DNA from 4 places in the Schinkia azotoformans genome. Region 1 is predicted to be linked to each of the others. Evidence: riboswitches for the same ligand, from Rfam matches in the RefSeq annotation. Region 1 holds a riboswitch; each other region holds the start of a gene.
What was found. A riboswitch is a leader RNA that binds a small molecule or an ion and turns the genes downstream of it on or off. The one in region 1 is predicted to bind thiamine pyrophosphate.
Positions count from the first base shown of each region.

Region 1 (2,206 bases):
TGGAACACATAAAGATGTATTACAAGATTTATTGCTATTCTACTCTTCAAAAGAGAAGAAGCTTGTTACATTAGATGAATATGTATCAAGAATGCCTGAGGACCAAAAATATATTTACTACGCTTCCGGTGATTCTGTTGAAAGAATTGATAAAATGCCACAAACAGAACTGGTGGCGGAAAAAGGCTATGAAATTCTCTATTTCACCGATGAAATCGATGAGTTTGCGATTAAGATGCTGATGACGTATAAAGAAAAAGAATTTAAATCTGTTTCAAGCGGAGATTTAGGGATTGAAGCTGAGGAAAATCAGGAAGATAAAGCTGCAGAACAGATAGAAAACAAAGAGCTTTTTAGCTATATGAAGGAAATTTTAGCTGGTAAAGTTAAGGATGTTCGAATCTCAAAGCGTCTAAAATCACATCCGGTTTGCCTATCCACAGATGGTGAAGTAACGATCGAAATGGAAAAAATATTAAGCATGATGCCAGGTAACGAGAATGTAAAGGCTGACAAGGTATTAGAAATCAACGTAAACCACGACGTCTTTAAGTCGTTACAAGATGCCTTCGCCAGTGATAAAGAGAAAGTAGCATTATACACAAATCTATTGTATAATCAAGCACTTTTAATCGAAGGTCTGCCAATTAACGACCCAGTTGAATTTACGAATGATATTTGTAAGATTATGGTGTGATTTTTATTTTACAAAAACAGCCCGGATTCTTGTGTGTGGAATTCAGGGCTATTTTCTTTAATTAATGATTGAAGTTACTTTACAATTTGCTATTGAAGTTATATGATTAATATGAAATATTGGAAAACTACTAGGGGTGCCCGGATGCTGGGCTGAGAGAAAAATTTTCGTTTTCAACCCTTTGGACCTGATCCGGATTATACCGGCGTAGGAAAGTAGATGGTTTACATACTTTTCTTATTGTTATTGAAGCCAGGTTCTGTTTTGAGGATCTGGCTTTTTATATTGATCGGTTATCATAGGCTAGTTTGATTCCCGAAAGCTGAACTTGAAAGTCAAACTGGGAATCAAAGTTCCTATTTGATCTTTAATTCGAAAAAACTATAACTTTAAGCGATAACAGATAATAAATAACGGAGAATAAAAATGAACAAAGAGATATCAAGCAAATTAATAAACAAAATCAGAGAAAATAAGCCTCTTATACATAACATCACAAATATAGTGGTAGCTAATTTTACAGCAAATGGTTTATTAGCGCTCGGTGCCAAACCAGTCATGGCATCTGCTCCGGAAGAAGTTGCGGAAATGACTAAAGCGGCCAATGCTCTTGTATTAAATATGGGAACGTTAAACAGAGAGCATCTAAAAGCAATGATCAATTCCGGTAAAGCGGCCAATGAAAAGGGAATCCCGGTTGTGGTGGATCCTGTTGGAGTTGGTGCTACTCAATTCAGAACGGAGTCGGCACAACAACTACTCCGTGAGGTTAAAGTTAACTTCATAAGAGGGAATGCAGCAGAGATTGCTAATCTAATAGGGCAAGCATGGGAGATCAGAGGTGTTGAAACAGGTAAAAGCGGTGGGAATATTATTGATTTAGCTAGGTTTGCAGCACAAAAACTTCAGGCAACTGTAATTGTTACTGGAAAAGAAGATACCATTACAGATGGGGCAACTACATTCTTAGTTCGTAATGGTCATCCATTATTAACAAAGGTGACTGGAACTGGCTGTTTGTTATCTGCAGTTATAGGTGCATTTGCGTCTGTGGGAGGTGTCTCGCTCCAAGCAGCAGTAGCTGCACTTACTACATATGGAATTGCGGCAGAAATTGCCGCCGCCAAAACAGCCGAGGTTGGGCCAGGTAGCTTTCAAATAGAATTTATTAATCAACTAGCACTTATAAGCCCGACGCAAATTGAACAAAACAGCCAATTTGAAAGATTATAAGGTAACAAAAACAAAGGAGGAGTGTCTATGGCAAAAACAATGAAAATGACAATGACAGCGATGCTTGTTGCTGTAGGAACTTTGACAAGTCACTTATTCTTCATTCCACTTGGCTTTGCCAAGGTTTTTCCAATGCAGCATTTTATAAATGTATTGTCAGCCGTGTTATTAGGCCCGGGATACGCGGTAATGCAAGCATTCTCAGTTTCCCTAATAAGAAATATGATGGGGACAGGGTCCTTATTTGCTTTTCCAGGAAGCATGATTGGCGCCTTT
Region 1 is NZ_JARSMD010000021.1:56,142-58,347, reverse strand. Features, by position in the region: gene htpG (molecular chaperone HtpG) at 1-697, shown strand, start outside; TPP riboswitch at 820-928, shown strand; gene thiM (hydroxyethylthiazole kinase) at 1,124-1,930, shown strand; gene thiW (energy coupling factor transporter S component ThiW) at 1,958-2,206, shown strand, end outside.

Region 2 (2,206 bases), on a different contig from region 1:
TGCATCCTCTTTTTTACTGCATTATAACTATTCTATTTTTTCTTAAAAATTCTTATTTCTATACTAAGCATAACGTACCTAGGCGCTTCTTTCAATGATTAACCCTAGACAATCTGTAGTATTCTTACTATGTTCCCTATTATTCCCATTTCACATCGGTTTTATAAGCCTGCTTTGTGTATATAGTTTAACGGGCCATTCCTCTTGTTTCTCCGCCATATCCCAAAACATATATTCGAAGTAGCTTGTTTTAACTACAATCTCCTCCAGTTTAGCTAATTCTCGTTCTGGTTTTCCCTCCGCCATTTCGTTTATCAGATTCATACAATCCTCAGCTAATTCAGTAAATTCATCGGATGAATACATTTTTACCCATTCACCATAGAATTCATGATCGATTGCTCCCGGCCATGATGCTAGTTCTTTACCGATAAAGCTATAACTCCAAGCGCATGCAAGGACAGATGCGACTACATTTTCAATTCCTCCAAGTTGTGCTATGTTTAGCATGTAGCTTGTATAAGCTGTTGTTGTAGCGCCTGCCTCCGTTGCTTCCAGCTCATCATGAGAAATTCCGAATCGAGCGGCATATTGACGATGAAGTTCCATTTCCATATCCAACGTGCCATGAAGAAGTTTCGCGAATATAGTCATCGTTTTTAAGTCCTGTGCTTTAGCACTTCCCAAAGCAAAAAGTCGACAATATTCAATTAAGTAAACATAGTCCTGCTTCATATAATGCTTGAATTTATCCTTCTCTAACCAGCCCTCTCCAAGCCCTTTCACAAAAGGATGCTCCAAATATGACTTCCAAATCGGCTCTATTCGGTTCCATAATCGATCCGTAAATAAGTTCGTCAAAATATTATCCCCTTTCTATTTAAGACAGTTTCCGATATAACATTACTAAAATATTTGATGGAATGTTCTCACCTCTTTAACATTGGGAGCGATAAAATACAAAAACCCATCACTAGTTTAATAGAGATGGGTTAGGTAAACAGACATAATAGTCCACATAAAATGCCAGTTCCAGTTCCACTTCCCTACGCTAGTGTTACCTAGATCAGGTTCAAAGGGTCGATCATATCTCTCTCAGCATTTTCATGCTCCCCTAGTCGAATTATTAATTATTTGATTTCTATATATTAGTATAGGCATAGTTTACGAGAAATAGCAATTTATAGGAATCACTTATCATTTATTCACATTGTTTCCCATTTTTCACACCTAACTCGATTCTTGGAAATCATTTTTCGCTTTCATGCAGATAATTTCAAATTATCTTGCATCAAACGAGGCTTGAACTCCATTTGGTGCGGATAAAAGCAAATTATCCGTCATCGAACGGCCCTAGTTTCAGAAACCATTCACTCAGATCGATTCTCACTATCTGCCGTTAAAACTTCCTTCCGCCACCACCGGATCGACCGCCACCAGAACCAAAAGAGGATCCCGAACTTCCACCGCTGCCTGTATTCCTTTGTATTTTTTGTTGGGTCACCATTGTACGAACGTATTGATCTTCCGTATTCGTAACAACAAAGGAGTTATTTTCTAAATATGTTCTTGCATTGACTGTTGAGCGGCCACGATTATTCATAGCCATAATACCAACTGTAACAGCACCTAGCCCAATGGATATAAGTAAATAAAGGGTGAGTTCTTTTATCAACTCCGAATCACTTGTTGTATGAACAGTTTCAACCGTTGTGCTAGGAATTTGGCTTGTTGATGGCCCGTTTCCCGCACTAATAGGTAGTCCCTCATGCATTACTTTTTCCACTTCATCTAAAAAAACATCCGCACTTTCACTATATTTTCCTTCACCCAAATATGGATAAAACTCATCAAGCGTTGCTTCAATTGTCGCATCTGGAAAATAATCCACGATTCGGTCTCTTGTAAAAATATAAACTTCACGGCTATCCATATTAAGAAGATACAAAATACCGTCAGACGTTCCCGCAAATCCAAAACCATGTTCCTTGTAGAAATCATCTGCAAATTGTCTTGATGATTTTCCTTCATCATCATTGATTGTAACAATGATAATATCCATCTCTAATTGCTCACTAAGCAAGGTTGCCTTTTCTTGCAGCTGTTCTTTTTGAATATCGGTGAACAAACTAGCAAAATCGTAAACTTTGTTTTCCGTAGCGAATACACTGGTTCCTACTATTAAAATTATTAGCATGATAACCGG
Region 2 is NZ_JARSMD010000025.1:69,989-72,194, reverse strand. Features, by position in the region: gene tenA (thiaminase II) at 151-861, opposite strand; TPP riboswitch at 1,027-1,126, opposite strand; gene P9E47_RS15405 (TPM domain-containing protein) at 1,400-2,206, opposite strand, start outside.
Region 2: it holds a riboswitch for thiamine pyrophosphate, as region 1 does, so the genes downstream of both, tenA (thiaminase II) here and thiM (hydroxyethylthiazole kinase) in region 1, are expected to answer to the same signal.

Region 3 (2,206 bases), on a different contig from region 1:
TTGGCGCCTTTATTCCATGGATACCGGAGCTATTATTACCGAAAATAAGATCCTCTTGATTTTTCTCAAACTTTTTGGCTGTTACACGAAGTTGAGTGTAATAGATGGGATTGCTTTCTGCCACATGGTAAGCCTCGTTAACCATTTGTATCGTTAACATTCTTTGGGAACCCGCTAGATTAATTAGATGACTATCATGTTTATGTTCATCCAGAAAATTAATCATTACATAAAATCCAAAAAAGTTTAAAAGTAAGGCAATTGTAAAAATTGAACCAAGCTTTACTTTCAAACTCAAATCCTGAATCCGCATTTTTATCACCTATTGAATTTGTTTTCTGCGTTGTATATTTTTCACCAGCAACACATCATTTCCCTTCTTATTATAAATGACTTTATCCATTACCTGCTGCATAATAAATAAGCCTCTGCCTGATTCTTTTAAAGTTGTATAATTTATATCTTTCATCATATTAGTTTCATTTACCTTTTGAATAGTTTCATCTACTGCAAAGCCTTTGCCTCTATCTTTTACCCTAATAACTAGGAATCCATTTTTTTGAATTTTAACCCGTACCAGCACTTTTTTATTTCTTCCATGCTTAATAGCATTATTAACCGCTTCATTTAGGACGACCTCAACAAGAGTAGAATCATCCGCGACCATGTCTTTAATAAAATCGCTGATCCCATTGCGGAGGTACCTATAGCAAGTAAAATCATTAAAAGTAAGTGTAAATGTTTTCATTCATTAATCTCCTGTATGAAAAGTTTAAATTAATTATAATTTATAAGCCTTGGTTAATGTTTTCTTAATTATGAAACTTTTGTGTAATTAGTAACTTAACAAAGATAAAAAGTATTGATATACTAAATTAAGATTCATATAAATACTGAAAGATTAGCTAGGGGTGCCGTATGGCTGAGAGGACGATTGTCTAACCCTTGAACCTGATTTGGTTAGTACCAACGTAGGGAATGCGACTAATTCTGTTTTAAAACAGAAGGCCAACCTATTTTGGTTGGCTTTTTGTGTTGTATAAAAAGAAATGGAGTGAGTATCTAATGAAAGTTTTCAAGGCACTTACTATTGCTGGCTCAGATTCCGGTGGGGGAGCGGGAATCCAGGCAGATGTAAAAACGTTTCAAGAACTTGGTGTATATGGAATGACGGCTATTACGGCAATTACAGCACAAAATACAACTGGTGTACAAGGGGTATATCCGCTAAGTGTTGAAGGTATTGCAAAGCAAATTGATTCAATCGGTACAGACTTAACACCAGATGCAGTAAAGACAGGCATGCTTTTTAACAGTGAAATTATTAAGGTTGTCGCGGAAAAAATCACGCAATATCAATGGTCTAATCTTGTAATAGACCCGGTGATGATTGCAAAAGGAGGATCACCATTATTACAAGCGGAAGCAATCGAAGCCCTAAAAGATTATTTATTGCCAATAGCAACAGTTATAACTCCTAATATCCCTGAAGCAGAGGTGATATCTGGCATTAAAATTACAAATCTTAGTGAACGAAAAGAAGCTGCCAAACTTATTTATAATCTAGGTGCAAAAAATGTAATGATTAAAGGCGGACACGAAGAAACCGATCAAATGATTGATCTCTTATATGATGGAAACCGCTTTTTCCAATTTGAAAGCAAGAGAATTGCTACAAAGAATACTCATGGAACGGGATGTACGTTTTCTGCAGCGATTACGGCTGAATTAGCGAAAGGGAAAAACATCGTGGATTCGATATCAGTTGCTAAACACTTTATTCAAGCTGCCATTGAAGATGATTTGCGAATCGGCACAGGCCACGGTCCAACGAATCATTGGGCCTATAATAAAAGGGGAGCATTATGTAAATGAGATATTCCGAAGAAGAGCTAAGAAAAAAGCTTCAGCTTTATTTTGTGATGGGGAGCAATAATTGTTTGAAGGATCCTGAAATTGTACTACAGGAAGCGATTGAAGGAGGTATTACTTTTTTTCAATTCAGAGAAAAGGGGACCCATGCCAAAAAGGGCTCTGAAAAAATAAAGTTGGCAAAAAAATTACAGGCTATTTGTAAACAAAATGGAATTCCTTTTATCGTCAATGATGATCTTGAATTGGCACTTGAAATTGATGCAGATGGCATTCACATTGGTCAAGAAGATGAAGACCCGCTAAAAGTGAGAAAAATGATTGGTGACAAACT
Region 3 is NZ_JARSMD010000019.1:127,518-129,723, forward strand. Features, by position in the region: gene P9E47_RS11460 (SpoIIE family protein phosphatase) at 1-313, opposite strand, end outside; gene P9E47_RS11465 (ATP-binding protein) at 323-748, opposite strand; TPP riboswitch at 898-996, shown strand; gene thiD (bifunctional hydroxymethylpyrimidine kinase/phosphomethylpyrimidine kinase) at 1,066-1,875, shown strand; gene thiE (thiamine phosphate synthase) at 1,872-2,206, shown strand, end outside.
Region 3: it holds a riboswitch for thiamine pyrophosphate, as region 1 does, so the genes downstream of both, thiD (bifunctional hydroxymethylpyrimidine kinase/phosphomethylpyrimidine kinase) here and thiM (hydroxyethylthiazole kinase) in region 1, are expected to answer to the same signal.

Region 4 (2,206 bases), on a different contig from region 1:
TTTAAAAACAGAACACCTTTTAAGTCCCACAGCTTAAGCAATATTTGTGTTGGAGAAGGTAATATATACTTCTTGTTAACAATCGCGGCTCCTATTTCCCAGAAAATAAAAACACATAAAATAATCGTTATAGAAGAAAAATAATATTTAAATTTATCCATTGTACACCTTCATTCGAAGCCGGTCTATTAATTGTTCCTTTATGTTTACAATTTCTTGCCCGGCAAGATCTCTTATTTTTCTGGGCCTTGATAATGGAACTATAACTTCCGTAAATTCCTCTATCGGAGTTCTATTGATTAGAAAAATTCGATCGGACAAGAAAAGAGCTTCATCTACATCATGTGTAATAAATAAAATGGTCTTTTGCATTTTTTCCCATTGCTCTAAAAGCCACTCTTGCATCGTTAATCTTGTAATGGCATCTAGCGCACTAAATGGTTCGTCCAATAATAAAATGTTAGATCCAGTAATAATTGTTCTAAGGAACGAGACGCGCTGCTTCATTCCACCAGACAATTGTGCTGGATAGGAGTGTTCAAACCCCTTCAAACCAAATTCCTGTAGTAGGTCATACACTTCCACCTTTGGGACTATTTGTTTCGATGCCTCCATTTCCAACGGTAAAGTTACATTTTCCAAGACAGTTCGCCAAGGTAAAAGCAAGTCTTGTTGGGGCATATAACCCACACTGCCTAAACGTTGGCTGGAGGCTGAACCATCGATTATTACGTTCCCAGAGGTGGGATTTTCTAGACCTGTAATCAGCCGAAATAGTGTCGTTTTACCAGAGCCGCTTGGCCCAATAATACTTACAAATTCACCTTCTTTTACGGTGAAATTTAATTTTTCTACAATGACAGGCTCCTTTCCACTATATGTAAAATCAACATCTGTAAATTGCAGCGTAGTATGCCCTTTTATTAGAAATCCCTCCTTTTTCCAAATAAAAAAACCACCTCTATTAAATAGAAGTGGTTGTATTCAACATGAATGATGCCAATAATAAAAATAATTACAGACACCAAGCACCACTTCCCTACGCTAGAATTATCTAGATCAGGTTTAAGGGTTAAGACAATCGTCTTTCTCAGCCTTTTCAGCACCCCTAGTAGTAACGCTAGAATATTAAATTTTCATCTATATTAGGTTTAACACATTATTATAATCGTTGCAATCATTTTTCATTAATTCTTAAATTCTTAATCTTTCGGCGGATCATTTTGGTATACAATATCCGAAATCATAACCAGTTGGTCAAAAGATGTCGTCCCCCTTATATAAGGAAGAGTGACAAAACTCCATGATTTTACCTTATGTTTAACAGCATTATCATAAATGATTTGTCTAAGGTTTGTGCTTAAATCACCTTTGTTATCAATATAGCGAAGGTTAAATTCATTGTTATAGCTTGCAAATTGATTGCCAATCATATCGCTCAATTCAATTAAACGACTTGCAGTATTTTCCGGAAGCAAGTAGTGTAAACCTATTGTTACCATTAATTCTTGATAACGCTCCGCTTCATTTGTTGAAGAAAGCTTTGATTGTAGAAGGTCTAAATAAGCTGTAGTTGCAGCAGGGTATGGCTTTTCTTCACCATTTATTCCTCCCTGTTTCCAACTATGATTTTTTGAAATTTCTTTATCCGTTAGTAAGTAATAATCATAAAAAATCCGTCCTGCTTCATCGGGAACGGGATCATCCCATGTTACATCAAGATGATACCATTTATCGTCCAGCTTCACTAAATTCCACGCATGGTTTTGGGTTTTATATGCTTGGCTACTGGCAGTACCACTAATTAAACGAACGTCAAAACCTAATTTCTTCAACATTTTATAGGCGAGCATAGCATAACCATTACATGCTGTTATTCCTTTTGTTAAAGCCGTATAGGGAGAATTGCTAATCAAGGTAGTATCATACCCTAGATTCAACACAAGATAATCATGGACAGCTTTTACTTTTTCATGGTTATTCATTTCAGGCTTTATGATCTTAGACAAAATGGCATTTACTTGTTGATCAACATACTTCATTTCAGCTGCTGTTTCATAATATGTGAATTTAAGGGTTATCGTAATATCGGTTCCATATGCTTTATAGGACATATTTACACTGCGAAAAGAATAGTTCAAATATTCATCATTTTCAATTGCCTTATCAATATATCCACTTATCACATCTAACAGTTTATTTGTAG
Region 4 is NZ_JARSMD010000019.1:132,717-134,922, reverse strand. Features, by position in the region: gene P9E47_RS11510 (ABC transporter permease) at 1-161, opposite strand, end outside; gene P9E47_RS11505 (ABC transporter ATP-binding protein) at 154-858, opposite strand; TPP riboswitch at 1,020-1,120, opposite strand; gene P9E47_RS11500 (transglutaminase domain-containing protein) at 1,203-2,206, opposite strand, start outside.
Region 4: it holds a riboswitch for thiamine pyrophosphate, as region 1 does, so the genes downstream of both, P9E47_RS11505 (ABC transporter ATP-binding protein) here and thiM (hydroxyethylthiazole kinase) in region 1, are expected to answer to the same signal.